Regions from separate parts of the Caballeronia sp. ATUFL_F1_KS39 genome, predicted to be linked through region 3. Evidence: predicted binding sites of a transcription regulator. Region 3 holds the regulator's gene; each other region holds the start of a gene.
The links. Region 3 encodes LexA, which represses DNA repair genes until DNA is damaged. Its sites were predicted from a motif close to ACTGTATNNNNATACAGT; they were not measured.
Positions count from the first base shown of each region.

Region 1: NCR93_RS20300 (putative DNA modification/repair radical SAM protein) is a predicted target of LexA. The motif match lies at 4,063-4,080, and genes of this name have one in related genera.
Region 2: NCR93_RS20145 (DUF2471 family protein) is a predicted target of LexA. The motif match lies at 1,934-1,951, and genes of this name have one in related genera.

Region 1 covers NZ_JALQDZ010000040.1:5,157-12,617, reverse strand. The annotation lists gene NCR93_RS20315 (DUF4410 domain-containing protein) at 1-365, opposite strand, end outside; gene NCR93_RS20310 (SDR family NAD(P)-dependent oxidoreductase) at 624-1,412, shown strand; gene NCR93_RS20305 (UdgX family uracil-DNA binding protein) at 1,418-2,839, opposite strand; gene NCR93_RS20300 (putative DNA modification/repair radical SAM protein) at 2,839-4,050, opposite strand; gene NCR93_RS20295 (hypothetical protein) at 4,164-4,385, shown strand; gene NCR93_RS20290 (hypothetical protein) at 4,493-4,807, shown strand; gene NCR93_RS20285 (hypothetical protein) at 5,116-5,415, shown strand; gene NCR93_RS20280 (aldose 1-epimerase) at 5,426-6,358, opposite strand; gene NCR93_RS20275 (phytanoyl-CoA dioxygenase family protein) at 6,355-7,155, opposite strand; gene NCR93_RS20270 (LacI family DNA-binding transcriptional regulator) at 7,367-7,461, shown strand, end outside.
Region 2 covers NZ_JALQDZ010000039.1:112,500-119,960, reverse strand. The annotation lists gene NCR93_RS20150 (DUF2252 domain-containing protein) at 58-1,482, shown strand; gene NCR93_RS20145 (DUF2471 family protein) at 1,548-1,904, opposite strand; gene NCR93_RS20140 (CsbD family protein) at 2,169-2,357, shown strand; gene NCR93_RS20135 (helix-turn-helix domain-containing protein) at 2,488-3,090, opposite strand; gene NCR93_RS20130 (glycine C-acetyltransferase) at 3,246-4,448, shown strand; gene tdh (L-threonine 3-dehydrogenase) at 4,518-5,555, shown strand; gene NCR93_RS20120 (YceI family protein) at 5,566-6,204, opposite strand; gene NCR93_RS20115 (hypothetical protein) at 6,385-6,903, shown strand; gene NCR93_RS20110 (phosphate-starvation-inducible PsiE family protein) at 7,248-7,461, shown strand, end outside.
Region 3 covers NZ_JALQDZ010000005.1:370,716-378,176, forward strand. The annotation lists gene nodI (nodulation factor ABC transporter ATP-binding protein NodI) at 1-361, opposite strand, end outside; gene NCR93_RS06505 (universal stress protein) at 675-1,184, shown strand; gene NCR93_RS06510 (DUF2939 domain-containing protein) at 1,220-1,819, opposite strand; gene NCR93_RS06515 (hypothetical protein) at 1,919-2,245, opposite strand; gene lexA (transcriptional repressor LexA) at 2,443-3,120, opposite strand; gene NCR93_RS06525 (sulfate ABC transporter substrate-binding protein) at 3,379-4,401, shown strand; gene cysT (sulfate ABC transporter permease subunit CysT) at 4,492-5,376, shown strand; gene cysW (sulfate ABC transporter permease subunit CysW) at 5,373-6,269, shown strand; gene NCR93_RS06540 (sulfate/molybdate ABC transporter ATP-binding protein) at 6,286-7,344, shown strand; gene NCR93_RS06545 (CysB family HTH-type transcriptional regulator) at 7,370-7,461, shown strand, end outside.

The DNA of each region.
Region 1 (7,461 bases), on a different contig from region 3:
CGGATCGCGGGGAGACCCATCGATTGCAGTTTGGCGACGATTTCGTTCGCGACTTCCTCGCGCGCCGCGATGGCGTCTTGCGTCTGCTTCCGCGCTTGCGAATCGCCGGACATCGCCGAGCCGAGCTTCGAAATCAGGCCGTGATTGTCGAGCTTGACGTCGTTCGCGTCGCTGGCGAATGCGTAGACGTAGATCGCGTCGGGGCGCACGGCGGGCGCAGCCGCGACGGTCTGCACGTACTGCCCGTACTGATTCGATGCCTGCGCCGGATTGCTCGCGCATCCCGCAAGCAGCGCCGTGCCGACGACGAAACCGGCGAGCGCCGCGCCGCGCACTTTCTTGAACAAGTTGATCGAGCTGGACATGTTGCACCTCCTGTGTGGATTCGTGGATGCGTGACACGGCTCGGTTCTCGCTGCTGCATCTGCTTCGTTTCACGCTGGACGCAACTATGGACGATGACCGCGGCGGAAGCCATCGAGCATTTATGTCGCGGGGTTTCACGGGCGGCGAACGCTTGCCGGACGCGGCTTCAGCAACGTACTGCGCTTATGGCTAACATCCCGGAACGCGTCGTGGCGAAATCGCCGGCGCATTCCGCCAACCCAATCGAAGGAGCAGACATGGATCTCAAGATCGGCAACAAGCTCGCGCTGGTATCCGGATCGACGAAGGGCATCGGACATGCCATTGCCGTGGCGCTCGCGCGTGAAGGCGCGCGCGTGATCATCAACGGCCGTTCGCAGGCGTCTGTCGATGCGGCGCTGGCTAAACTGCGCGAACTCGTGCCCAACGCGCAGGGCGAAGGCTTCGCCGGCGACGTCTCCGACGCAGCGCAAGTCGACGCGCTCGTGAAGCGCTTTCCGCACGTCGATATTCTCGTGAACAACATGGGCATCTTCGATCCGAAGCCGTTCGAAGAGATTCCCGACGACGAATGGCTGCGCTTTTTCAACACCAACGTGATGTCGGGCGTGCGCCTGTCGCGCGCGTATCTGCCGAAGATGAAGGAGAAGAACTGGGGCCGCGTCGTGTTCATCAGCAGCGAGAGCGGCATTCAGATTCCCGTCGAGATGATTCATTACGGCGTGACCAAATCGGCGCAGATTTCGCTCGCGCGCGGCCTCGCGGAAACCTGCGCGGGCACCGGCGTGACCGTCAATTCGGTGCTGCCGGGGCCGACGAGTTCCGAAGGCGTCACCGAGTTCGTCGAGAAACTGTCGGGCGGCAAGAGCTTCGGCGAATTCGAGAAGCAGTTCTTCGAAGAAGCGCGGCCCACGTCGATTCTCAAGCGCTTCATCACGCCCGAGGAAATCGGCAGCATGGTGGCGTACGTGTGCTCGGAGCTTTCATCGGCGACGAACGGCGCGGCGTTGCGCGCGGATGGCGGCGTCGTGCGCGCGGCGTTCTGAGCGCGCTAGGCCTTCAACGACGACGCCAGCTCCAGCGCCGCAACGATAGCCGCGACGGTTTTTTCGCGCGCGGCTTCGTCGTTCTGGCGCAGCGCGTAGGACGGGTGATACGTCGCGACGACCAGCTTGTCCCGATACGGCACGACGCGCCCGACATGCGCCGAAAGCGTCGCGCGCCGTCCGAAAAGCGCGGCCAACGCGGTCGCGCCGAGCGTGACGATCACCTTCGCGCCGACGTCATGCAGTTCCTGTTCGAGCCAGTACGAACAGGCTTCGACCTCCTGCTGCGCGGGCGTCTTGTGCAGACGGCGCTTGCCGCGCGGCTCCCATTTGAAGTGCTTCACCGCGTTGGTCAGATAGACGTGCTCGCGCACGACGCCGGCACGCTGCATCGCGTCCTGAAGCAGCTGCCCGGCCGGTCCGACGAACGGCTCGCCCTTCAGATCCTCCTGATCGCCGGGCTGTTCGCCGAGCAGCATGATGCGCGCATCGGACGGACCGGCGCCGTGCACTGCCTGCGTCGCGTTGCGCCACAGATCGCAGCGGCGGCAAGTATCGAGCGATGTGGGCGCGTCCCGCTCCGGCTGCGCTGCGAGCGCATCGACCTGAACCGCCTTGCCGCCGAGCGCGCCGACGTTTTGCGCCTGCGCGACGCGTCGCGCGCCGCCGCGCGCATCGCTGACGAGCTTCGGGATCAGTGCGCCTTCCGGCAGCCCTTTCCAGAAACGCACCGGCATATGCTGTTCGAGCGCGGATTCGTTCAGTCGCGCCGGATTGAAGATGCTGCGGTAGTAGGTCATCCAGAGCGCTTCGGCGGCATCCGGCAAGACCGCCGCATGATCCGACGCCAGCGCGCGGCCGCGCTCCAGTTGCAGGCGCTCGCCGTCGAACATCGCGGCGCCGTCGGGCGTTGCGATGAGCCACGTCGAGCGTCCCATGCGCGCGGCGAAATGCTCCGCGCCCCACGCGAGCACGTCGTGATCCGGCTCGTACCACGCGACGAATTCCGGCGCGCCGAGCGACGCGTCGCGCTGCCGGAAGCGCACATACGCGATCATGTCGTGCTGCGCGCGGCGCACCGCCTTCGCCATCTTGTAGAGGCGCGCGCCGTCTTCATCGGCGGGCGATGCCACCGAGCGGTCGCCCTGCGCCCAGCGCCACAGCACGCGATATAAAAAGCTCCAGCGGCGCGCGTCGCGAAAATGCGCGGCGTCTTTCAGCAGCGATGCGAGTTCGCGCGACACGCGGATAGGCGGCGCATCCGCTGCCTTCGCCGCTTTCGCCGATCGCGCCGACTCGTTGAACAACGCCGGCTCCGCCTGAGCCGTACGCCAGTCGATCGATTCGGGCGGGAGCTTTTGCGCGAGCGCATCGAGCGCGGCGACGCGCCAGGCGTCGAATTCGTCGTCGATGGCGATGACGTGCATCAGATCAGCGAGAGCTGCACCGGGCCGGTCGCGAGCGCGCGCCGCAGACTGTCCGAAGGCGCTTCGTCGAGCGGCGGCCGGTAATCCGCCGTGACGACGAACGGCTTCACCTTGTCCATGCCGCAGCGCAGCCGCACGAGATCGTGATAGCGCACGCGCCGCTCGCGCCGCAACTCCACGATGCGCTTCGCGTTGCGCATGCCGATGCCCGGCACGCGCGCGATCATGCGCGCGGGCGCGGCGTTCAGATCGACGGGAAAGCGCTCGCGATGCGCAAGCGCCCACGCGAGTTTCGGATCGACATCGAGCGGAAGGTTGCCGGCATCGCCGAGCAGTTCGGCGGCGGCGAAACCGTAGCCGCGCATCAGAAAATCCGCCTGATACAGCCGATGCTCGCGCAAGAGCGGCGGCGCTTTCGACGGCACGCCCGAGGGGCTGTCAGGAATCGGGCTGAACGCCGAGTAATACACGCGCTTTAGCTGATAAGAGCCGTACAGCGTTTCGGCGGTGCCGAGGATCGTGCGGTCGTCGGTTTCATCGGCGCCGACGATCATCTGCGTGCTCTGCCCCGCCGGCGCGAACTTCGGCGCGCGCGGCTCCGCTTCCGATTCCTCGCGCGCGACGCGGATGTTGCCCATCGCCAGCTTGATCGTGCGGCCGCTCTTTTCCGGCGCGAGCCGCTCGAGGCTGATTTCCGTCGGCAATTCGATGTTCACGCTCAGACGGTCGGCATAGCGTCCCGCTTGCGCGATGAGTTCGGGATCGGCATCGGGAATCGTCTTCAGATGGATGTAGCCGCGAAATCCGTGCTTCTCACGCAGCAATTTCGCGACGAGGACGAGCTGCTCCATCGTGTAGTTCGACGAACGAATCACTCCGGAACTGAGAAACAACCCGTCGATGTAATTGCGACGGTAGAAATCCAGCGTGAGCGTAACGACTTCTTCCGGCGTGAAGCGCGCACGCGGCACGTTACTGGACCGGCGATTGATGCAGTACCGGCAGTCGTACAGACAAAAGTTCGTCAGCAAAATCTTGAGCAGCGAGACGCAGCGCCCGTCGGGCGTGAAGCTGTGGCAGATGCCGGAGCCGGTGCTCGCGCCGAGGCCATCGATGCCGCGCGACTCGCGTTTGGGCGCGCCGCCGCTCGCACACGACGCGTCGTATTTGGCGGCGTCGGCGAGAATTTCGAGCTTTTCGGAGAGATCCATCTTGATTATGATACTGTATGTTTATACAGTACCTCACGAGAGGCGCGGAGTCAAAGGTAATCACGGCATCGCACGCTTCGCGCCTGCCCTCGCAATCCCTTTCGGAGCCTTTCATGCGATTCGACTACAAGACGTTTCACATCGACTGCACCGCCCATCACGACGAAGACGGCAGCTACTACGCGCACGCACGCATCACGCGTCCGGCGGACGAGCGCACCGCGCATGCGGAAGTATTCGAATCCGGCGAGCTGGATGCGTTCGCGAGCGAGTCGGATGCCGTCCATTGCGCGCGGGCGTGGGCCGTCGAGTGGTGTGACGAGGCGACTGCATGACAATTCGATTTCTTCCCGCGGCACGGTGATTGCGCAATGTAATCTGCGACGCCGCAGCTTTGCGCAAGGCGGCGCGCATCGAGATCATTGATCAACGGGAGGAAACCATGAAGAACGCCAAGAGAAGTTTGATTGTGTCGGCCATGATTCTGGGCTTGTCGGGCGCGGCATTCGCGCAAGGCGCGGGCGGCGGTGCCGGCGGCGGCGGCGCGGGTGGCGCGGGTGGCGGCACGGCGGGCGGCAACGGGGCCGGTCAGGGCGGCACCGGAATGGGCACGCCGAACAGCAACGGTGTAACCGGCTCGACGTCGGGCGCATCGGGCTCGAACACGATGGATTCGTCCAAGGGCAGCAGCAAGATGCACAAGAAGGGCAGCTCGGGATCGAACATGTCGAGCGGCACCTCCGGCAAGTCGGAATAAACGTATTGAGTTTCCACATTTCGGCGCGCCCGGACTTTCGCAAGTCCGGGCGCGTTTTTCGTGCTTCTTCTTTAAACCCGCACGCCTATCCCCACCAAGGTATCCCTGCCAGATAGGGATTTCTCGCGCCTTCCCATCGCCGTAAGGTAATCCCCGAGCGCCATTCGTCGCGCCCGGTGCGTCGTCATTTGTCGCGTCGGACGAAGCGAGCCCGCGCTCGATCCATTCATCCGTCCATCGGCAAAGCGGCAAGGAGTCCGAGACTCGCGTTCCCGGCTGCTTGTGCATTCGTTTCAAGGAGCTGGAACATGAAGGCAAAGATCAACCCGAAATTTCTCGCGATGATGGCAGCATGCGCGGTCGTGTCAGGAATCGGTGTCGCGCACGCGCAAGGCATGCCCGCCGATGCGCAGCAACTCGTCCAGACGATGCGCCCGATGTACATGTCGCAGGCCATGCCCGATGAATCTCAGACGCAAACCGCCGCGACGCCGCAACAAGCCTCCGGCGGCGACTCCGCGTACGGCGGCATGAAGCCCGCCTCCGCGAGCGGACATCGCGATAGCGACTGCAGCCCGGCGAACTGCAACGTTTTCTTCGGTCAGTAGGCGCGACGCCTTATTCCGTGTGAGTCGTCCAGGCGAATGTCGCGCTGACCGACTCGCCCGGTTCCAGCACCGCGCCGCCCTTCGCGGCGCGGTCGACATCGAGATTGACCCAGTCCGCCACGTTGCTCACCGGCTCAACGCAGAGCAAATCGGGATGCGACTTCGGTGCATACACCACCAGGGCATCGAACGGCTCTTGCGCGCTGAGCGCGACCGCGCGGCGTTCGTCGGGCCACGCGATCGTCGTCGTGCGCGACCAACCGGCGAAGTTGTTGTCGAGATCGAAGGCATCGGCGGACATGCCTTCTTGCGACGCCATCGCATCGACGCACGGATGCGCGCCCGCATGCGTGGGCAGCAGATCGGGCGTGCTGTGCCACATCGACGCGACGCGTGCGTGAACGCGCGTATTGCGCGTGCGCGGATAGTACGGGTGATGTCCCATGCCGAACGGCATCGGCCGATCGGACAGGTTGCGCGCGGAGAGCGTCACGCTTAGCGTGTGGTCATCGAGCGCGATGTCCTGCGTCGCCTCGTATGCGAACGGCCAGTGACGCGCGGCATCGCGCGAGGGTTCGTGCAAAAAATGCAGACGCGCGCGGGCGTCCGACACATCGCCGACACGCCACGGCAAGCGCCACGCGTTGCCGTGCAGCGCGTGCGCAAAGGCGTTGCCGTCGCCGGAAAGATCGATGAGCGCACCGTCGAACACGAAGCGCGCATCGCGGATGCGATTGCAGTACGGCAGGAGCGGAAAGCTCGCCATGCCGAGCGGATCGCGTGCGGCCAGCGCGGCGGGCGTCGCAGGACGCAACCAGTCGATCGTACGTCCGTCGCGCGTTTCGTCGAAGGCCGCGATCGATCCGCCCACGTGCGGCGCAAGCAGCACGCGCCGCGCGCCATGACGCAGTTCGACGAGCGGATCGGACGGCGCGGCGCTCAATATGCAAACTGCCGATAGCTTTCGTCGAAGGTGCGCGCCGTCGTTTCCACCTGAGGATTGAAGCGCAGCAGCCGCCGCGCGCGCGGAGGCAACGCGGCGAAGACGTCGCGCGGCACGTCGATATGCACCTCGGGCCGGAAATACCACGCGCGGCTGTAGCCGATCACGACCATCGGACGCGGCTCGCCGATGAGATTCGGCGTACCGCGATGCAGGCCGCGCACATCGCGAATCATCACGTCGCCGACTTTCATCGGCACGCGCTCGGCGGGGAAGCGCCCTGCTTCGAGACCGGCCAGCGCCTCATCGCGCGACATGCGATGCGTGCCACGCGTCGTTTCGAGCGGACCGTTGCGGTCATCGACATCGACGAGCGGGAAATTCACCGCTAGCTGAAACGAAGGCGTTTCCGGCGCATCGTCGAAGAGCGGCGGCGTATCGCGATGCCAGTCCTGGAACTCGGAGCCGAGCACCGGGGTGTCGGTGGCGAGCTGGCACATCACCGGATCGCGCCCGGCCACGCGTTCGACGATCCCGACGATGTCTTCATCGCAAAAGACCGACGGGTCCGCGAACTCGCCTTCGAACGGCAGCGTGACGTAATAGCGGCCCGGTCCGCGATTGCCGCTCGCCGACGCCTCGCGCGCTGCATCGACGTGCGGTTGCAGAAGCGGCGCGAACGCATCGCGCCATGCGTCGATCGTCGCGCGCGGGAAATGATCGCGCAGCAGGACGAAGCCGTCTCGTTCGAACGCTTCGGCGAGCGCGTCTCGCGCGCTCTCATCGTACTTGCCCATGCACTTTCTCCTCGTTGCGAGTGCGAAAACAGAATCGCATGCGTGTAATCCGCTCGTCAATATTATTAGTAATAACCAGTGAAAACCCTGAGCAGAAATGACCAATAAAAACGTGCTTTCCGCGTCGTTCATCACTAATATTAGTGGCAAGTTTCTCCGGCCCGCGAGACAGGTTTCGCGCAGAGTTCAGCCGCCCGGCGCGGCACGCACAATGAAAAAATCCACGCAACGCCGCCCGACGATGACCGACATCGCGAAGCTCACCGGAGTCTCGCAATCGACGGTCTCGCTCGTGCTGAACAACGC
Region 2 (7,461 bases), on a different contig from region 3:
CTGTCGTCTATACGGCTTCCTTCCATCCACGAACACAAGAGCAAAAAGGAGCGAGCGATGCCCCAGCAATCCTGGCAGGAACGTCGCGCGAATGGACGCGCCAGGCGCGAACGCACACCGCGGGCCGCGCAAGAGGCGATCGGCGATGTCGATCGCGATCCCATCGAGCTTTTGCGGACAAGCAGCAAAGGCCGCGTCGATGCGCTGATTCCCTTGCGTTACGGCCGCATGCTCGTTTCGCCGTTCACGTTTTATCGCGGCAGCGCGATCCTTCAGGCGCACGACCTGGCCGGCACACCGGACAGCGGCATCGCCATTCAGATCTGCGGCGACTGTCATCTTTCCAACTTTGGCGGCTTCGCAACGCCGGAGCGCGCGCTCATTTTCGATCTCAACGACTTCGACGAAACCGCGCCCGGTCCGTGGGAATGGGATTTGAAACGGTTGGTCGCGAGCTTCACGATCGCCGGCCGGCATCTCGGCCACGGCGATCTGGCTGCGGACGAGTTCGCGTTTGTCGCCGCGCGCAGCTATCAGACGCATCTGCGCGAGTACGCTGAAATGAGCGTGCTCGATCTCTGGTACGAGCGCATCACCTTCGATCGCATGTACCAGGCCGTGCAGAGCGAAGACGCGCGGCGGCGCATCAAGCGCGGCATCGAACGGGCTTCGCGCCGCACGCACGAAACGATGCTGCCGAAACTCGCCGACCGAACCGGCGACACGTGGCGCATTCGCGATGTGCCGCCTGCCGTGTTTCACATCCACGGCAAGAGCACGCTGATCGATAAGAACGACGGCTGGATGACGCTCAAAGCCAGTCGTGAAGATGCGCTCGCGACGCTCGTGCGCGATTATGTCGCGACGCTTACGCCGGAGCGCGCGAGATTGCTGTCGCAATTCAGCCTGCAGGATGTCGCGTTCAAGGTGGTCGGCGTGGGCAGCGTCGGCACGCGCTGCCTCGTTTTGCTGCTCACGGATCATCACGACAAGCCGCTTTTCCTGCAGATGAAGGAAGCATCGACGTCGGTCGTCGCGAGATTCACGAAACATGCGAAGCACGCCGACGATATCAAACACGACGGGCACCGCGTCGTTCACGGACAACGTCTGATGCAGGCCGCCACGGACCCGTTTCTCGGCTGGGCGACCGGACCGCTCGGGCGCACGCTCTACATCCGCCAGTTACGCGACATGAAAATTTCCGCAGAACTCGATACTTTCAGCGACGACGTCTTTCGCGAATACGCCGTGCTTTGCGGCTGGGCGCTTGCCCGCGCGCACGCGAAGTCCGGCGGATGCGCGCCGGAAATCTCGGGCTACCTGGGCAACAGCGATCGAATGGCCGAAGTTCTAGTGCGCTACGGTCGCGCCTACGCGGATCAGGTGGAAAAGGACTACGAGGTGTTTCGCGTTGCGTGCCGGGACGGCAAGCTCGAATCGCGTTCGGATGCGGACATCGCGGCGGAGTTCGCGCCGTGAAACGATCCGCTGCGCGATGACATGAACCGGGGCACGCGGGTTCAGTCGCGTGCCGCGGGGATGCGTCAATGCGCGGCGCTGACTGCTCGCGGCCGATTCTGTCGCGATGCGCGCTCGTAGGCGTCTACGGCGAAGGCGAAAACGGCGGGCAAGGCATCCGAGGATGCAACGTCGACGACGTCATCGGTTTCGGGGAAATGAAAGTGATCGGGACGCGCGAAAAGCTCGCGCAAGGCGGCTTCGTGTCGTCCCGCGAATCCGAGGTCCGCGACGGCCTCCGCCTCGATGGCATGCAACAGCCGCCAAGTCAGCGGCACTCCTTTATCGATGTAACGCCCCGCGATCTGACGCGTGATGCGCTCGAGGTCATGCACCGCGCGGGCGAACTGCCTTCTGCTCAGGTTTTCACCATTCGACTCCATGATCCACCCCTTCCGGCCGGTCTTATTGTACTGTACAAATATACAGTACTTGTTGCAATGAAAATAGCGTCGCGCTAGTCGAACCGGGTGTATGTGCGATTCCGCCTACGTGCGTTTCAGACATGCGCGGCTATGCGCGCCTGCCGACAAAGCGCATCGTTTAACCGTGCTTGGGAAACTCCTGAGCGGAACGCGCAGGCAGTTTCTGCGTTCGTTCGACGGCACCGCGCGGCCAACAGCGCTGCAAACCACGGGAGAACTGACATGAACAAGGATCAAGCCGAAGGCGTTGGCAAGCAGGTCAAGGGAAAGATCAACGAGGGCGTCGGCAAAATGACGGGGGACACGGCTCAGGAAGCCAAGGGCGACATGCAGCAAGCAGCCGGCAAGGTCCAGAAAGGCGTGGGCGATGCACGCGAGGATCTGAAGGACAGCGTGAAAAAGAACCCGTAAGACGGGCAACCGGCGCCGCGACTCCGGCGCCGCTTTGAGCGGGACGTGCTCGATGCGCGTCCCGTTTTTATTGGCGGGCGCACGGCGGCGCGCCGACTTTATGCGCAAAAAGTTCCGGACGCTCAGCGCATCAGCCGTGGATGACGACGAGCAACGCCTTGGCCTCCGCGCGCCCGACATTCCGGATCGCGTGCGCCTCGTCCGCGGCATACCGCGCGGTTTCCCCCGCCTTCAGACGACGCGTCGCACCCGACGCATCGACCTCAATGGAGCCGTTCAGCACCGTGAGATGCTCGCGCGTTAACGGTTCGTGTGCATTCGACGTGAGCGCGGCGCCCGATTGCAGCGTAAGTTCGTACCACTCGAACTTGCCGGCGAGTTCAATCGGTCCCCACACGCGCAACTGATAGCCGCCGTTGTCCCCACTCAGGGTCGGTATTTCATGCAGCCCCGAAACGCGGATCGCTTCGGCGGGCCTTTGCTGCGCGAACAATTGGTCGAGGCTGATGCCGAGCGCATTGGTCAGTCGCCACGCGACGGCGATCGTCGGATTGGCCTTGTCGCGCTCGATCTCCGACAGCATCGACTTCGACACGCCGGCCGCGCGCGACAGATCGTCGAGGGTCAGCTTCCGTTCGCTGCGCAAGCGTTGAATGATCTCTCCGACGCGCGGCGGTGTTGCGCCTGCGCCCGTCAGATCGGCTGCTTTTCCCTCTGAACCCGTGCTTGCCATGAATCGACCAATCCCGTAAAGTGTTCGGCATATCGGAAATGCGTTCGAAATATCGAACATGTCCGATGCGATGGATGCACTATAACAGGGCTAAGGACGGCGCGCGCGAGTCACGAGGCGCGGATTGCATTGGCAGGCCCAGAACAAGGATTGCGATGAAAGACCGATATCTCTCCCATTTGCGTTCGACGCTCGACGAAATTCGCGCTGCGGGGTTCTACAAGACGGAGCGCGTCATCGCGAGTCCGCAGTCGTCGGACATTCGGCTCGCGAACGGCGCGGCGGTGCTTAACTTCTGCGCGAACAACTACCTGGGTCTCGCGGACGATCGCCGGCTCATCGAGGCCGCGAAGGACGGACTGGACGCCGATGGTTTCGGCATGGCGTCCGTGCGTTTCATCTGCGGCACGCAGACCGTGCACAAGGAACTCGAACAGGCGATCGCGCGTTTTCTCGAAACGGACGACGCCATTCTTTATTCGAGTTGCTTCGATGCAAATGGCGGTCTCTTCGAAACGCTGCTGACCGAAGAAGACGCGATCATCAGCGACGAACTGAATCACGCCAGCATCATCGACGGCGTGCGGCTCTCGAAGGCCCGGCGTCTGCGCTATAAGAACAACGACCTCGCCGATCTGGAAGCGCGTCTTCAGGAAGCCGATGCAGCCGGCGCACGCTTCAAGCTGATCGCGACCGACGGGGTTTTTTCGATGGACGGCATCATCGCCAACCTTTCCGGCATCTGCGATCTCGCTGACCGTTACGGTGCGCTCGTCATGGTCGACGATTCGCACGCCGTCGGCTTCATCGGCGAGAACGGGCGCGGAACCCCGGAGCACTGCGGCGTGCTGGATCGCGTCGACATCATTACCGGCACGCTCGGCAAGGCGCTTGGCGGCGCGTCAGGCGGCTATGTCGCCGCGCATAAGGAAGTCATCGATTTGCTGCGTCAGCGCAGCCGGCCGTATCTTTTCTCGAACACGTTGGCACCGAACATCGCCGCGGCATCGCTGAAAGTGCTTGAACTGCTCGCGAGCGACGAAGGCGCGACGTTGCGCCGGCGCGTCCGCGAGAACGGGGCGCACTTCCGCAAGGCGATGTCCGCGCTCGGCTTCGATCTTGTCCCCGGTGAACATCCGATCATTCCGGTCATGCTGGGCGACGCTCAACTCGCGTCGAAGATGGCTGATGCGCTGCTCGACGAAGGCGTCTATGTGATTGGCTTCTCCTACCCTGTGGTGCCGAAAGGACGCGCGCGCATCCGGACGCAGATGAGCGCGGCACACACGCCGGAGCAGATCGATCGCGCAGTCGATGCGTTCGCTCGCGTCGGCCGATCCCTCGGCGTCATTGGCTGACTTTATGCGCATAAAGGCCCGCGACCTTCGAAGCAGCATCATCAAGACCAAACGCCAGGATCAAACGCAATGAAAGCCCTCGCCAAACTCGAACGCGCACCCGGCCTCACCCTGACGCGCGTGAAGCGACCCGAAGTCGGTCACAACGACGTCCTCATCCGCATCCGCAAGACGGCGATCTGCGGCACCGACATCCACATCTGGAAATGGGACGAATGGGCGCAGAAGACGATTCCGGTGCCGATGCATGTCGGTCACGAGTACGTCGGCGAGATCGTGGAGATGGGACAGGAAGTACGCGGCTTCGCCATCGGCGACCGCGTGTCGGGCGAAGGCCATATCACATGCGGTTTTTGTCGTAACTGCCGCGCGGGCCGTCGTCACCTGTGCCGCAACACGGTCGGCGTGGGCGTGAATCGTGAAGGCGCATTTGCGGAGTTTCTCGTGATCCCGGCGTTCAACGCGTTCAAGATTCCGCCTGACATTTCCGACGATCTCGCTGCGATCTTCGATCCGTTCGGCAACGCGACGCACACTGCCCTCTCGTTCAATCTCGTCGGCGAGGATGTGCTGATTACCGGCGCCGGGCCGATCGGCGTGATGGCTGCGGCGATCGCGCGGCACGTCGGCGCGCGCAACGTCGTCATCACCGACGTGAACGACTATCGGCTCGAACTTGCCCGCAAGATGGGCGCGACGCGCGCGGTCAACGTGGCGAACGAAAACCTGCGCGACGTGATGAGCGAACTCGGCATGACCGAAGGATTCGACGTGGGCCTTGAAATGTCCGGCGTGCCGAGCGCATTCACGGCGATGCTCGAATCGATGAATCACGGCGGCAAGGTCGCACTGCTCGGCATTCCGCCGGCGCAGACCGCCATCGACTGGAATCAGGTGATTTTCAAGGGACTCGAAATCAAGGGCATCTACGGACGCGAGATGTTCGAGACCTGGTACAAGATGGTCGCGATGCTGCAAAGCGGCCTCGATCTCTCCCCGATCCTCACGCACACGTTTCCCGTCGACGACTATCAGCGCGCATTCGACACGATGCTTTCCGGCAACAGCGGCAAGGTCGTGCTCGACTGGACCGCCGTCGCGGCCTGAGCGGCACGCATCACGGCGCGTTGTCCGCAGACGCCTTCGAAAATTCGGCCTGAATGGCGACGTGCACATCGTCGCCGACGGCCGGATACCACGTCGTCAGTCCGAACTGAGCGCGGCTGAAATGTCCGTCGGCGGAGAAGCCCAGCGTTTCCTGCTTCGTGAGCGGATTGACCGCGTGTCCGTTGAACGTCACGTTGAGCGTGACCGGCTTCGTCGTGCCGCGTATCGTCAGATCGCCCGTCAATATGCCCTTGTCTTCGCCGGTGCGTTGAAACGCCGTGCTGACGAAAACGATGTCCGGATAACGCGCGCCATCGAACATGTCCGGCCCTTTCAGCATGCGATCGAGCAGCGGCACATTGGTGTTGACGCTGGACGCGTCGATTCGCGCGCGTACCGAGCTTCCGGACATTCCGTCCGCGTTCCAGTCGAGTTGCGCCGTGGTCTTATCGAATCGGATGACGAAGCGCGAGTAGTGGAAATGATCGACGTCGAAACTCACGTTCCAGTGATGCGGATCGAGCTGATAACGTCCTGCCGGCACGCTCGATTCACTCGACGAAACGTGATGCGTCACGACCTGAAGCGGCGTGCACGCCGTCAATGCGATCGCCGCGAGAAAAAGAACGAGACGCTTATAAGCCTTCATCGCGCATTGCCTCGAAAACAAAAATAGAACGTCGACAAGTTTCGCCGAGATCATCCGAACGCGCGCAAGCCGTCACGGACTTTTCGTCAGCACACACGAAAATGTCGCGATCGGGTAGAGTTCGCCTCGACCTACATCTCAAAAAAGCGGCGCCACCGTACGCGCGTTGGCGGATAAAACATGTGCACATGGCTGTCCCGATTCCGAACGTTTCGCGCGCACTTGTCGGCGGTTGCCGCGCTCGTCGCGCTGGGCTGGACGCCCGCCGCGCACGCAAGCTGGTGCGGCGACGGTCTCTGGCTCGACGCGATGGTCGCTTCGCATCACTTTCACCCGGACAAGGACTTCGAGCAATTCAATCCGGGCATCGGCGTGGAATGCTGGGTCGCGCCGCAATGGGCGGTGACAGGCGGCTACTTTCGCAATTCGCTGTCGAAGCCGTCGTTCTACGGCGGCGGCGTGTGGGGACCGGACTTCCTTCACTGGAATTACATCAGGCTCGCAGTCATGGGCGGGCTCATCTCCGGCTACGACTACGGCAGCTACGGCCTCGGCCATAACCATACGGTCGGTCCGGTTGCCGCGCCGCTCATCATGCTGGAATACAAGCGCGTCGGCGCGAACATCATCCTGATTCCGCCGATCCCTTCGAGCGATCTTCCGTTCACGCTTGGGTTCATGCTCAGAATGCGATTCTGAACATCGTGCGGGCTTTGTGGTTTGTGACGTACTCCCGAGCTCCAGACGACTGAACGAGAATCCAGCTAACGCCTTCGCGGCCGAGGCAAACCGGCGACGCTGTCAGGCGCGCCGCGCATGCGTTCATTACACCAGCGTTGGCGGCCCAACGATTGCTGAGGGGTGCGATGTGACGCATCGTGCACAGCAGACAAGAGAAAAGAATCAGCACGTAGACGAAAGAAAACGCCGCACGCATGGCTCATCGTCATAGGCCCGGCTTTGGCTCGCTACGCGATGCCGGCGTCACTCCGTGCCCGAGTCTCTCTGCGACCCTATCCATGAGCAAGCCAACCCAGATTCGCATGAAGCTCGACGAATATCGGCTGCAATGGCGCGTGCTGACCTTCTACGAGCGCTTCGAGCAGATCATCGCCCACATCCTGAGCGTCGTGATCTCGGTGATCATCGTCGTATCGCTGTGGCAGTTGATTCGGGCGGTCATAGCGCTGACGCTGTCGGGGGCGCTCGATCCGCTGGATCATGCGATCTTTCAGGCGGTTTTCGGCATGGTGATGA
Region 3 (7,461 bases):
AGCGGCCGAACACCGTCAGATTTTCGCGGACAGTGAAATCGGGATCGAGATTGTCGAACTGCGGCACGACGCCCACGCGCTCGCGGGCGAATCGGGCGCGCGCGGGCACCGGCTCGCCGACGAGACGGATCGCGCCGCTATCGGGCGAAGTGATGCCGAGCAGCATCTTGAGCGTCGTCGTCTTGCCCGCGCCGTTCGGTCCGAGCAGTCCGAAGCATTCGCCGGGCCGCACATCGAACGACAGGCCGTCGACGACCGTGCGCTCGCCGTAGTGCTTCCTTACTTCGCTGAATTCGATGGCGGGTGCGCGGTTTCCATCGGCGTCGCGTGTAGCGCTTTGTTGCAAAGATTGATCAGTCATGCATCTGTGCGCAGGGAAAGCCGGATGAGGGAAACCCAGCGGGCTAGTGTAATCCATTGCACCAAGGCGGCGCTTGGCGTGCAACCGCATGCTGCGCGCGCGTGTCAAACCCGTGCGGGGCGCGTCGAACCGGTTCCGGCCGAAAGTGCCAGAGGCTTGTCCGTCGACGTTTTTGTGGTTCTGGCACGGTGCGAGCTAGCGTGTTCGCGCCGGTAAGCGTTTTCCAGCGTTGTCTCCCATGGGACGACGCACGATGATGAATCAACGCCGCGGGCAAGTCGCGCTCAACGGCACGTTGGCCAGGGAGGTCAAGATGGAGAGCTACCGAAAAATCCTGCTGTGCTACGACGGCTCCAGAGAAGGCCGCAAGGCACTGCGTCAGGGCGCCAATCTCGCGCTCGACCTGAATGCGGAGACGCATGTGCTCGCGGTGGTGGATATGCGCTCGAGCATCGCGCAGAGCGCCGGACTGCTAACCGACATGGCCTGCGGACGCTTCGAAGAGGCCGCGCGCGACATCCTGCAAGAGGGCGTCGAATGGCTGCGCGAGCGTGGCCTTCAGGCACAGGGACATTTCGCGTTCGGCCATCCGATCGACGAAATCGCGGCGCTCGCCGACAGCCTTCAGGTCGATCTCGTCGTCGTCGGGCATCGCTGCCGCAGCGGCCTCGCGCGCTGGTGGATGGGCGCGGGCAACACGCCGCTGCTGGATCGCGTGAAGTGCAGCATCCTGGTTGCCGTCTGTCAGGCCGGTGAATCGGCCGAAGCGGAAGACGAAGCGGCGTACGCGGCGAAGCCCGTCAAGGCCGAAGCCGGGGCGTGATGCGGTGCGAAGCGTGAACCGCGACGCTTGACGCGTCAACCGTTGAGATCGACCGCGACGAGCTTCCACGACACGAGCCCGTTGCGGTGGAAGATCGCGGAGTATCGCGCATCGCCGGCGCCGTGTTGATACGTGACGACGAACGTGTTCAGGCTTCGATAACCCGCCGTCGTCTGCGGTGGCTCTTTCGGCGGCTGCCGTGCGGTCGTGACGCCGGACGCGGGCCCATTCCCCGCATTCGCTGGTGCGCCGTCGCCAGCTTGCGGCGGACGCTCGCCCGGATCGCCGCGCGGCGGGATGCCGTTCAGAATCGCCGCGACGCCGTCCGGTGTGGCATACGAATCCACCAGCGGACCGACGAGCGCCGCGCCGATCATCGCACCGATGATCGCAAGCGGATTCCCGCTCTTTTGAATATCCACGCGACGCGTGAGCAGCGCCGCGATCTGGTCCTTGAGGCTCGCGCGCAACGCCGGAAAATCGACGTATTCGTTGACGGTTTGCGCATCGCGCGCATCGGCCGCGCGCTTCACGCGATCGAGTGCGATGTAAGGCGATGCGTAAACGAAACCGAGCGCCGCGACGATAACCAGGACGACGAGCGTAACGACAATAGAACGGGTAGTGCGGGACATGCTTGGGCCAAGCCTCTTGCAAAACGTGAATTACGGATTGACCGCGCGGGCGTCGGTTAAATCCCGTGAATTCACGTCGTGCGTGCGAAGGCGTTCCATTCAGGCGAGGATTCCGCCGGCCAGCCCGGCATTTTCCTCGGCGATGCAGCGGTCGATCATGCGCGAAACCTCGTCGATCTTGCCCACCAGAATCACGCGCGATTGCCCGCGATACACGCGCACTGGCGCGCGCTGCTCGGCCTCGGCGTGCACCGTGCTGTTGAGGGAAACGCGAGCGAAGGCCGGCTGACGGGACGGCAACGCGGGCATTTCGTTGAAGAGATCGGGCGTGGCTTCGGCGCGCGGCATGCCGCAGGCGATCAGCGTGCGCAGATGGCGCAGGCGGCCGAATTGACGGAAGGGCAGCAGACGGGCAAAACGTTCCATGATGACTCTCCAGACGATAGGACGCACCGCGGCGCACCGCGCGCGGTGGCCGTCATGCTTGTTGTGTTGTGAGACGCCTGAATCAGGTGTCGAAAGCGGTTGGTGAGGCTATCTTGCGATGTCAATGAGACATTTCGTGTCTCGGTGCGAAAGTAATGTGTTTCGACTTTCGTGCCTTGCCCGTTCGCGGGCCAACATCAGAACTCGCCGGAGCGGATCAGCCCGACGGCAATGCCTTCAAGCGCGAAATCGCCGCTGCCGGCGCGCACGAAGATGTTTTCATACTCGGGGTTTTCGGCGATCAGTTCGACGCCGTCCGCGCGCCGTTTCCAGCGCTTGACCGTGACGTCGTCGCCAAGACGCGCGACGACGATCTGTCCGTCTTTCGCTTCGTTGCGCTTTTGCACGGCGAGAAGATCGCCGTCGAGAATGCCTGCGTCGCGCATCGAGAGGCCGCGCACCTTCAACAGATAGTCCGGCTTGCTGGAGAAGAGCGCGGGGTCGCACGCATAGTGCTGCGAGATGTGCTCTTGCGCGAGGATAGGACTCCCCGCCGCGACCCGGCCGACGAGCGGCAGAGACAATTGCATGATGCTCTGATGCGGCAGCGTAAACTGATGCGGCAGCTCCTCGGACCGATCGATGCGAGATGCATCGCCGAGCAGCCGGATGCCGCGCGACGAACCCGCCGCCAGCTCGATGACGCCCTTGCGGGCCAGCGCCCTGAGGTGCTCCTCGGCGGAATTGGCCGAACTGAAGCCGAGCTCCGCCGCGATCTCGGCGCGCGTGGGCGGAAAGCCCGTGCGGTCGATCGCGCGCTGGATGAGTTCGAACACCTGCTGCTGCCGCGCGGTAAGTTTTGATGTTTTGGTCACTGGCTCGAGCCCCTGATGCACTGTATGAATGGACAGGTGACTGTATTTTTATACAGTATTTGGCGCTTTTCAAGCATTACTTTAAGTTCGCGGCCACGAAGCCTTCGCACCGTCGGATCGCGCCCGCCGGCGCTTGTTCCATCCAGGAATATCGTTCTTAGCAGTTTTGCGTATAAAAAAGTGAAGAACGATTATTTTCAATCATATAGAGGCCTCGTTAGACTGATTCCGTCAATTCGATAAGACGGAGAACGGGGAATGCAAAGCTTCAACACGGGATTGCGACGGCTTCTTGCTGCGGCGACGCTTGGCGCGGCGGGTTTGATCATGACGGCGCCGGCGCAGGCGGATACGTCGTTTCTGAACGTTTCCTACGACCCGACCCGCGAGCTGTATCAGGACTTCAATCAGGCTTTCGCGAAAAAGTGGAAGGCGGAGACGGGCGAGACCGTAACCTTCAAGCAGTCGCATGGCGGGTCGGGCGGCCAGGCGCGCGCGGTCATCGACGGACTGCAGGCGGACGTCGTTACGCTCGCGCTCGCTTATGACATCGACGCGCTCGCGGGCAAGGGACTCGTCGGCGCGGACTGGCAGAAGCGCCTGCCGGACAACGCATCGCCGTACACGTCGACGATCGTGTTTCTCGTGCGCAAGGGCAATCCGAAGCACATCAAGGACTGGGACGATCTGACGAAGCCGGGCGTGTCGATCGTCACGCCGAATCCGAAGACATCGGGCGGCGCGCGCTGGAACTACCTCGCGGCGTGGGCGTACGCGCAGCACAAGCCGGGCGGCAACGAGCAGACCGCCAAGGAGTTCGTGACGAAGCTCTACAAGAACGCCGGCGTGCTGGATTCCGGCGCGCGCGGCGCGACGACGAGCTTCGTGCAGCGCGGTCAGGGCGACGTGCTCATCGCGTGGGAAAACGAGGCGTTCCTGTCGCTGAAGGAATTCGGTCCGGACAAGTTCGAGATCGTCGTGCCGTCGGTGAGCATTCTGGCGGAGCCGCCGGTCGCGGTGGTCGACAAGGTCGTCGACAAACACGGCACGCGCAAGCTCGCCGAAGCGTATCTCAAGTATCTGTATAGCGACGAAGGGCAGCAGATCGCCGCGCGCAATTTCTATCGGCCGCGTTCGGACAAGGTGCCCGCCGATCTGACGAAGCAGTTTCCGAAGCTGAAGCTCTATACCATCGACGACACCTTCGGCGGCTGGACCAAGGCGCAGAAGACGCATTTCGCGGATGGCGGCGTGTTCGATTCGATCTATCAGCCGCAATAAGCGTCAACCGGCGACGCGGCGCGTTCAAGACGCCGCGCGCCCGAAGCAGCAACGCGCGCCCACCCCGCGCGCAAAAAGGATGATTCAAGGATGACGACTCTCACATTCAGGAAACCGAGCGCGCTACCCGGTTTCGGCCTGACACTCGGCATCACGGTGGCTTATCTGAGCCTCGTGGTGCTGATTCCGCTTGCCGCCACCTTCGCTAAGACGGCGACGCTCGACTGGGCGCAGTTCGTGCGCGCGGTGACGTCGCCGCGCGTGCTCGCATCGTATCGGCTGACGTTCGGCGCGGCGCTCGGCGGCGCGCTCATCAACGCGGTGTTCGGTTTTCTCGTCGCGTGGGTGCTCGTGCGCTACACGTTCCCGTTCAAGCGCATCGTCGATGCGATGGTCGATCTGCCGTTCGCGCTGCCGACGTCGGTCGCCGGCATTTCGCTCGCCGCGGTCTACGCGGGCAATGGCTGGATCGGGCAATATCTCGCGCCGCTCGGCATCAAGGTCGCGTTCACGCCGCTCGGCGTGCTCGTCGCGCTGACGTTCATCGGCCTGCCGTTCGTCGTGCGTACCGTGCAGCCCGTGCTCGAAGACTTCGAGCGCGAGCAGGAAGAAGCCGCCGCGTGCCTCGGCGCGACGCGCTGGCTCACGTTCCGGCGCGTCGTGCTGCCGTCGCTCTTTCCGGCGCTGCTGACGGGCTTCGCACTCGCGTTCGCGCGCGCCTTGGGCGAATACGGCTCGGTGATTTTCATCGCGGGCAACGTGCCGATGAAGTCGGAGATCACGTCGCTGCTCATCATCACGAAGCTCGAACAGTACGACTATGCCGGCGCGACCGCGCTCGCCGTCGTGATGCTGTGCGTGTCGTTCCTGATGCTTCTGTTGATCAACACGCTGCAATGGTGGCTGCAGCGCCGCACGAGCAAGACGGGCGCGGCGCCGGTCAACGTCTCCCTGGCAGCGGGAGAAACGGCATGAGCGAGGTGCTTCCATTGCAGACGACGACACAGCGCGACGCGCACGGCCTCAATCCCGTCACCGAGCCGCGCGCCGTGCGATGGCTCCTGACCGGTATCGCACTCGCGTTTCTCGCGTTCTTTCTCGTCGTGCCGCTCGTCGCGGTGTTCGTGCAGGCGTTCGCCAAGGGCATCGACTATTACTTCGAGTCGCTGAAGGATCCCGACGCGTGGTCCGCGATCAAGCTCACGCTGATCACCGCCGCGATCGCCGTGCCGCTGAATGTCGTCTTCGGACTGGCGGCGTCGTGGGCGATCGCGAAGTTCGAGTTTCGCGGCAAGGCGCTCCTGACGACGCTCATCGACTTGCCGTTCTCGGTGTCGCCGGTCATCTCGGGTCTCGTCTATGTGCTGATGTTCGGCGCGCAAGGATGGTTCGGCCCGTGGCTCGCCGCGCACGACGTGCAGATCATCTTCGCGGTGCCCGGCATCGTGCTCGCGACGATCTTCGTCACGTTTCCGTTCGTCGCGCGCGAACTCATTCCGCTGATGCAGGCGCAAGGCAACGACGAAGAGGAAGCGGCGCACGTGCTCGGCGCATCGGGATGGCAGATCTTCCGGCGCGTGACGCTGCCCAACGTGAAGTGGGGCCTGCTCTACGGCGTGATTCTCTGCAACGCGCGCGCGATGGGCGAGTTCGGCGCGGTGTCGGTGGTGTCCGGGCACATCCGCGGGCAGACGGACACGATGCCGCTGCACGTCGAAATTCTCTACAACGAATACAACTTCTCGGCTGCGTTCGCGGTGGCGTCGCTGCTGGCGCTGCTCGCGCTCGTGACGCTCGCGCTGAAACTTCTCGCGGAGCGCCGCATGACGCAAGCATTGACCGCCGCAAAAGCCACCGCACAGAATTGAGAGGCCGATAAACATCATGAGCATCATCGTTCGCAATCTGCAAAAACGCTTCGGCGATTTCACCGCGCTCGACAACGTGTCGCTCGACTTTCCGGCGGGCGAACTGGTCGCGCTGCTCGGGCCTTCGGGCTGCGGCAAGACCACGCTCTTGCGCGTGATCGCGGGCCTCGAATTCGCCGATGCGGGACAGGTCGTGCTGCACGGCGAAGACGTCGCGGCGGTCGGCGCGCGCGAGCGTCAGGTCGGCTTCGTGTTCCAGCATTACGCGCTGTTCCGGCACATGACCGTGTTCGAGAACGTCGCGTTCGGCTTGCGCGTGAAGCCGCGCCGCGAGCGTCCGAGCGAAGCGAAAATTCGCGAGAAAGTGCATGAGCTGCTGAAGCTCGTGCAACTCGACTGGCTCGCGGAGCGTTTTCCGTCGGAACTGTCAGGCGGACAGCGGCAGCGTATTGCGCTGGCGCGGGCGCTTGCCGTCGAGCCGAAAGTGCTGCTGCTCGACGAGCCGTTCGGCGCGCTCGACGCCAAAGTGCGCAAGGAACTGCGCAGCTGGCTGCGCCGGCTGCACGACGATCTGCATATCTCGACGCTCTTCGTCACGCACGACCAGGAAGAGGCGCTCGAAGTGGCGGATCGCATCGTCGTAATGAATCATGGCCGCGTGGAGCAGGTGGGCAGTCCGCAAGACGTGTACGATCATCCGCAGACGTCCTTCGTCTACGAGTTTCTCGGCGCCGCGAACCGGCTGCAGGGCGAAGTGAACGCGAACGGCTTCATCGCCGATGGCGCCGCGAGCCCGATCGCGGCTCAGGCGCATTTCAGCGGGCGGGCGCTCGCGTACGTGCGTCCGCATGATCTCGCGCTGTATCCCGCCGACGGCACGCATCGCGACGGCATCGTGGTGGGCGTGCGGCGCGTCGTGACGCTGGGCGGCTCGGTGCGCGTCGAGCTCGAAGGCAACGCGGGCGGCGTGATCGAGGCAGAACTGGATCGCGAGGCGTGGCGCGCGCTCAGGCTCGATATCGGCGATGGCGTGACCGCCGTTCCACGCGCGTTGCGAGTGTTTCCCGCGCAGTGACATCATAAAAATCAAAGAGGCTGACATGAACTTCCAGCAGTTGCGCTTCGTGCGCGAGGCCGTGCGTCAGAACATGAATCTGACGGAGGTCGCCAACGTCCTTTACACGTCGCAGTC